One region of the Devosia sp. CN2-171 genome, then DNA from elsewhere that is predicted to be linked to it. Evidence: predicted binding sites of a transcription regulator. Region 1 holds the regulator's gene; each other region holds the start of a gene.
What was found. Region 1 encodes PhoB, which activates phosphate uptake and scavenging genes when phosphate is short. Its sites were predicted from a motif close to TGTCATNNANCTGTCAT; they were not measured.
Positions count from the first base shown of each region.

Region 2: ACOYW5_RS15410 (DUF2794 domain-containing protein) is a predicted target of PhoB. The motif match lies at 1,245-1,261, and genes of this name have one in related genera.
Region 3: ACOYW5_RS03920 (alpha-D-ribose 1-methylphosphonate 5-triphosphate diphosphatase) is a predicted target of PhoB. The motif match lies at 704-720, and genes of this name have one in related genera.

Region 1 is NZ_CP186479.1:2,019,603-2,021,861, reverse strand. Features, by position in the region: gene phoU (phosphate signaling complex protein PhoU) at 1-385, shown strand, start outside; gene phoB (phosphate regulon transcriptional regulator PhoB) at 397-1,098, shown strand; gene ACOYW5_RS09995 (efflux RND transporter periplasmic adaptor subunit) at 1,910-2,259, shown strand, end outside.
Region 2 is NZ_CP186479.1:3,104,135-3,106,393, reverse strand. Features, by position in the region: gene ACOYW5_RS15415 (DUF1223 domain-containing protein) at 126-857, shown strand; gene ACOYW5_RS15410 (DUF2794 domain-containing protein) at 1,282-1,665, shown strand; gene ACOYW5_RS15405 (GNAT family N-acetyltransferase) at 1,704-2,126, shown strand; gene ACOYW5_RS15400 (GNAT family N-acetyltransferase) at 2,143-2,259, opposite strand, start outside.
Region 3 is NZ_CP186479.1:765,848-768,106, reverse strand. Features, by position in the region: gene lon (endopeptidase La) at 1-639, shown strand, start outside; gene ACOYW5_RS03920 (alpha-D-ribose 1-methylphosphonate 5-triphosphate diphosphatase) at 767-1,924, shown strand; gene tet (Tet(A)/Tet(B)/Tet(C) family tetracycline efflux MFS transporter) at 2,050-2,259, shown strand, end outside.

The DNA.
Region 1 (2,259 bases):
CAAGCAGTTGGCCAAGCGCGCCCTGCAGATCGAGTCGCTCAGCCTCGCGCCGAAATTCTACAACGGCGTCAAGCACATGAAGGAGCTGGTCGCCCGCCAGCTGCAGACCGCTCTCGATGCCTACCTCACCCGCGACAGCAAGGCCGCGGTGGATGTCTGCTCGCGCGACGACGAAGTCGACGCCATCTACAACTCGCTGTTCCGCGAACTCCTCACTTATATGATGGAAGACCCGCGCAACATCACGCAGTGCACCCACCTGCTCTTCTGTGCCAAGAGCCTCGAGCGCGTCGGCGACCACGCGACCAACATCGCCGAAGCCGCCTACTATCTCGAGACCGGCCGGCACCTCGGTGCCGAAGAACAGCAGCGTCAGCCCCGCTAGGATAGACCGAGATGAGCGCAACCATCCTGATCGTCGAAGACGAAGACGATGTCGCCGTGCTGCTGCGCTACAACCTCGAAGCCGAGGGCTTTCGCGTCGCCACCGCCGCATCGGGTGACGAAGCCGTTGAGCGCATCCGCGACGGCGTGCCGGACCTGATCCTGCTCGATTGGATGCTGCCTGGCCTCAGCGGCATCGAACTCTGCCGCCGCTGGCGCGCCCGCGAGGAAACCGCCCGCACCCCGATCATCATGATCACCGCGCGCGGCGAGGAAGAAGAACGCGTCCGTGGCCTCGCCACCGGCGCCGACGACTATGTGGTCAAGCCTTTCTCGATCCCCGAGCTGCTCGCCCGCATCAACGCTCTGCTCCGCCGCTCGAGCCCGCAGCTCGTCACCGCCGTGCTCAAGGCCGGCGACCTCGAGCTCGATCGCACCAGCCATCGCGTCCGTCGCGGCGGCCGCGAAGTGCACCTGGGCCCGACCGAGTACCGCCTGCTCGAGTACCTGATGCGCCACCCGGGCCGGGTCTACTCGCGCGAGCAACTGCTCGACGGCGTCTGGGGCAACGACGTCTATGTCGACGAACGCACCGTCGACGTCCATGTCGGGCGCCTCCGCAAGGCCATCAACCGCCACCGCGACGCCGACCCCATCCGCACCGTCCGCGGCGCCGGCTACGCGTTCGACGAGCGGTTTGCAGCACTGAGCTGAGGGACGGCGCGTCGGGTGCCCTCTCCGCCGTGGCGGCCCTGCCGGCCTAAAGTCGCTCCGCTGGAGCGATCTTGCCTTCGGCTCGACTCGAAGCCCATCAAAGAAGCATCAGTCAGGTCTCCCTCCCCCTTGTGGGGAGGGTAGCGCAGCTCGGCGAAGCCGTAGCGAAGCTGGGGTGGTGGTGAGCCGCACGCACCGCCCTCACGATTCTTATCCTCCCAGCTCCAATCCGTGCGATTCTCTCCCTCGTCCGCTGCACCGAAGCGAGATCATGACGAGTGGTTGGTGCGGTGGAGATTGGGTGATGGTGGAGTCGTTCGCCATCAGGCCGAAAGCACGACGGCATGATCCGGTTCGCCGGGGACGCCGCTAGCACGCGGGAGCCGTCCGATGCGGGATGGCTCGAAGGGACAAGGCTGCCACGCATGAGGCAGCCGCAGAGGCGGGACGGTATCCGGTGGATTCCGGCCGTTTGCAGCCGGCAGGTTCCTCGCGATGCGGCACGGGATGCGCCCGAGCCATCGTGCCATACGCCCAAAACCCCGATCGGCCGGCGAGGCGTGAGCCTCACTTACATTGCGGACTACCCGCGAGGGGCAAACGCCTCGCCGGCACGTCGCTTCATCTCTCGAAGGGAGATGCGTTCTATGAAAACTCCGACGCCTCTGGCGGTCGGACGTATCAGCACGCCCTCCGTTTCCCAACGTTTCCAGCCTGTCCAAGATTTCACCCAGCTTACCAAGCTCTAAGGCGACATCGCTGCCGGCCGTTCTTATGTGTGAGGCGGGCGAATGGGCATTGAGGTGACGTGATGAAGCGCTGGATAAAGTGGATTGTGCTGGTTGTGCTGCTGGGTGGTGCCGCAGCGGGCTGGCTGGTTTATGGCGCGCCCGCCAAGGACGAAGTACCGCGCACGACTCCCGTGGCGCGTGGCGATGTCGAGGAGACCGTGCTCGCCACCGGCACGATCGAAGCGAGCTCGCTGGTCAGCGTCGGTGCCGAGGTCTCCGGCCGCATCAAGATGCTGAACGTCCAGCTCGGCGACGACGTGAAATCCGGTGATGTTATCGCCGAGATCGATTCTCTCAACCAGGAAAACGCGGTCAAGGCCGCCCAGGCCTCGCTCGCCAATATCGAGGCGCAGAAGGGCGTCAAGGCGGC
Region 2 (2,259 bases), 1.1 Mb from region 1:
TCGAAGGGGAGGACACCCCCACACTGGGCGCGCCCAGCGCCCGCGATTCACCAGCTTTTGCCGATCACGAAAACTCGCGTCGATTTGACTCGCGCGGCGCAGGGCACGTGCCTAAAAACGTCGCCATGCTTTCTCGACGGATACTCTGGGGCCTTTCCCTTTCGCTTACGCTCGCTTCACCGGTTTTCGCCGGTGAGTTCAAGCTCGCCCCCAAGGCCGTCCTCGAACTTTTCACCTCGCAGGGCTGCTCCTCGTGCCCAAAGGCCGATGCCTTGTTCAAGGAGATGGGCAAGCGCTCCGACGTGGTGACGCTCGCCTATCACGTCGACTACTGGGACTATATCGGCTGGCCGGACACCTTCGGCACCGCCGAGAATTCGGATCGCCAGCGCGATTACGCCGAAGCCTGGGGCTCGTCCCGCATCTTCACCCCGCAAATGGTGGTGAACGGCAGGGGCGGCGTGGTCGGCAGCAAGACCGCTGCGGTGAACGGCGCGCTCGCCAGCGCAACGCTGCCGCTGACCGTATCGCTCACCGAGCAGCAGGGCGGCCTCGTCGATATCTCCGTGCCAGCCAACGCTGACCTTTCCGGCGGCACCATCTGGCTCATCACCTTCCTCGACCACGCCGATGTCACCATCGAACGCGGCGAGAACGAGGGCAAGCAGATCTCCTATAGTCAGATAGTCACCGGCCGGCAGGTCCTGGGCATGTGGGATCCCAAGACCGGCGCCAAGCTGACCCTGCCCCTGCACGAGGTGCTGACCGGCAAGGCCAACGGCGCGGTAATCCTCGTGCAGCAGGAAAAGGCCGGACTGCCCGGACCCATCCTCGGTGCCGCGAGCTTTACGCTCTAGATCGTCTTCACGGCTCGATTGGTCGCTGACGAGCCCACGCACAATGTCACCCCGGCGAAGGCCGGAGTCCATCGTGGGATCTCTCGGCTATCCGTGAAGGTCAGAGAGCCTGAAGTGCTCCAGCGAATCGACCTGCCCAAAAGCAAAACTCCCGCCGACTTGCGTGGGCGGGAGAAGAATGACTGGTGCATGTAAGAGGCGGCCGGCATTCGGGCATCGTGGTTTGGGGGCTCGGTCAGCCCGGATGCCGGCCACTGGAGGCAATGGTTGTATGCTGCCGGGTCAATCGGGCGCGATCAGGGAGGGAATGTGACCGAAATGCGGATTTTGACTTAGTCTTTTGTCCGATACCGCGCACTTCTCCGTTCGGCTTGCCAAGCGGCGCGAATGACGCGATCATGACATCCGCGTGACGGGGAGAGGAATGGCGGACCAACCCGACGAAATAGGATCAGGGCTCCTGATCGACTTCCCGCCGGTCGCGAGCCCAGCCCAGCCTAGCAGTAGTCGCTTCGTTCCAGCGATCAGTTTTGATCGCAAGGAACTGCAGACCATCCTAAACCTCTACGGCCGCAAGGTCGCCGACGGCGAGTGGCGCGATTACGCACTCGATTTTCTCCGTGACCGCGCCCTGTTCTCGATTTACAAGCGCGCCTCCGAGCGTCCGCTCTATGTGGTCGAAAAGAACCCGAAACTGCGCAACAAGCAGGGCCAGTACATGGTCCTGAGCCAGGACGGCCGGGTCCTGAAGCGCGGCCACGAGCTGATCAACGTGCTGCGCGTGCTCGAGCTCGCTGTGGTGAAGTGATTCTCGTCCGCCTGGCCGAGCCGGCGGATGCCGCTCAAATGAGCGCCGTACTCACCGCCTCGATCCGCGACCTCTGCACCGCCGACCACCGCAACGATCCCACGATCCTTGCCGGCTGGCTGCGCAACAAGACACCGGAAATGGTGCTGCAGATGTTCGACAACCCGAACGCGCAGCTCTTCGTCGCCGAGCACGACGGCATGATCGCCGCCGTTGGCTGCCTCAATGGCGGCGACGAGATCGGCCTTAACTATGTCGATCCGGCACATCGCTTCTCTGGCGTCAGCAAGGCCCTCCTCGCCGCCCTCGAGGATCGCATCCGCCAGTCCGGCGCCACCCGCGCCCGACTCACCAGCACCGGCACCGCCCGCCGCTTTTACCTCGCCTCCGGCTGGCACGACGCCGGCCCCGGCGAAGACGACCGCGGCATGCTCTGCTATCCGATGGAAAAATCGCTCTAGCGGCCTGTCGCCGTCGTCAGAGCGCCTTCTGCATATACGTGACGCCGATCCAACGGTCGAACTTGAAGCCGGTGGCCTCCTGCGTGCCGACATGGATGAAGCCGGCCTTTTCGTGCAGCCGGATCGAGTTGGC
Region 3 (2,259 bases), 1.3 Mb from region 1:
GTGACGGGCCTAGCCTGGACTTCGGTTGGCGGCGAGATCCTGACGATCGAAGGCGTGATGACGCACGGCAAGGGGCGCATGACCGTTACGGGTAACCTCAAGGAAGTGATGAAGGAATCCATCACTGCCGCTTCGGGTTACGTGCGCTCGCGGGCCGTCGACCTCGGCATCAAGCCGCCGCTGTTCGACACGCGTGACATCCACCTGCACGTGCCGGAAGGCGCGACACCGAAGGATGGTCCGTCGGCCGGCATCGGCATGGCCACGGCGATCGTCTCGCTGATGACCGGCATTCCGGTCCGGCACGACATCGCCATGACCGGCGAAGTGACGCTGCGGGGCAGGGTGCTGCCGATTGGCGGGCTCAAGGAAAAGCTCCTTGCAGCGCTCCGCTCGGGCATCAAGACCGTGCTCATTCCCGAGGAGAACACGCGTGATCTCAAGGAGATCCCGAAGAACGTGACCGAGGGGATGGAGATCATCCCGGTTACCCGGATGGACGAGGTGCTGAGCCGCGCCCTGATCCGCCAGCCCGAGCCGATCGAGTGGCAGTACGACGACGACAAGCCGGCCGCCACCCCGGCTCCTGCGATCGAGACGCCGGAAGGCGACGAGGCCACCTCGGGCCTGCCGCACTGAGCGGCGACCCATCGCTGTATACGGAGACGGCGCCCTCGGGCGCCGTCTCCATTTGTGCCACGCCTGTCGCAAGACCGTCACACGGCGTAGCTATCGCCAGCACTTTTGATGGCTAGAGGAGTCGGTGATGGACGGAGCGGACTGGGTACGCGAACTGCGGTTGATGAATGCGCGCGTGCTGTCGCCGGCCGATACGGGCGCCACCGCGCTCAGCATGCGCGACGGCGTCATTACTGACGTCGCCGCGGCGACGAGCGCGTCAACCATCGACTGCGAGGGCGATTTCCTCATCCCGGGGCTGATCGACCTCCACACCGACAATATCGAGCACCATTTCCATCCGCGGCCGGGCGTGACCTGGCCGTCGGCGCTCGCCGCGGCCCTCGCGCACGATGCGCAGATGCTGTCATCGGGCATCACCACCGTCCTCGATTCGCTCTCGCTTGGTGACTACGACAGCGCCGGTGCGCGGACCCGCATGCTGCATTCGGCGATTGGCGGGCTTGACGAGGCCTTCGACGCGGGCCTGCTGCGCGTCGACCATCACTTCCACTTCCGCTGCGAACTGTCCGATGGCGGCCTGCTGCCGATCATCGAGGAGCATGTCGACAATCCGCGCCTGCGGCTGATGTCGATGATGGACCACACGCCGGGCCAGCGGCAGTGGCACGACGTCGCCCTCTACCGCGAGTTCCGCCGCAAGAAGAACAACCGCGTCTGGGAAGACGCCGAATGGCAGGCCTATCTCGACGACCGGCTGGCCCAGCAGGCGCGCTTCGTGCCCGAGGCCCGCGAGATCATCTCGAATCACGGCCGCGACAAGCAGATCCGGCTCGCCAGTCACGACGACACCACCATTGAGGATGTTGCGCAGTCGCATGCCGACGGCATCTCGATCAGCGAGTTCCCGACGACGCTCCACGCCGCCCGCCGGGGCCGCGAACTCGGCCAGAAGATCGTCATGGGCGCGCCCAACGTCGTTCTCGGCGGCTCGCACTCAGGCAATGTCGGCGCCATGGCACTGGCGGAGGAGGGGCTGCTCGACGTGCTGACCTCCGATTACGTCCCAGCCAGCCTCCTGCCGGCGGCGTTCCTCGTCGGCGAGCAACTGGGCGACCTCGGCAAGGGCCTCGCGACCGTCACCAGCAAACCGGCGGAACTGCTCGGCTTCGCCGATCGCGGTCGTCTCGAGCCGGGCCTGCGTGCCGATGTGCTGCAGGTGCGGATCGTCAATGGTCAGCCGGTCATACGCGGCGCCTGGGTAGCGGGTCGGCGCTACCTCTAGTCATTATCTCAATCGTCTACTGGTGAACCGTCGGGTGGCACCCCACCTGACGGTTTCCGTTTGCCACGGCAAATGAGAACGAATATAGAACGCAACCCGCGTCGGACGGAGTTGAGGGACCCGCTTTGAATCGTGCACTCATCGTCATCCTGGCCGCCGTCACGCTCGATGCGATCGGCATCGGCCTGATCTTCCCGATTCTGCCCCGCCTGCTCGAGGACGTTGCCCACACCCATGAGGTGGCGACGCTGATGGGCATCATGCTCGCGCTCTATTCGGCGATGCAGTTCCTGTTCTCGCCGGTGCTTGGGGTGCTGAGCGATCGCTATGGCCGC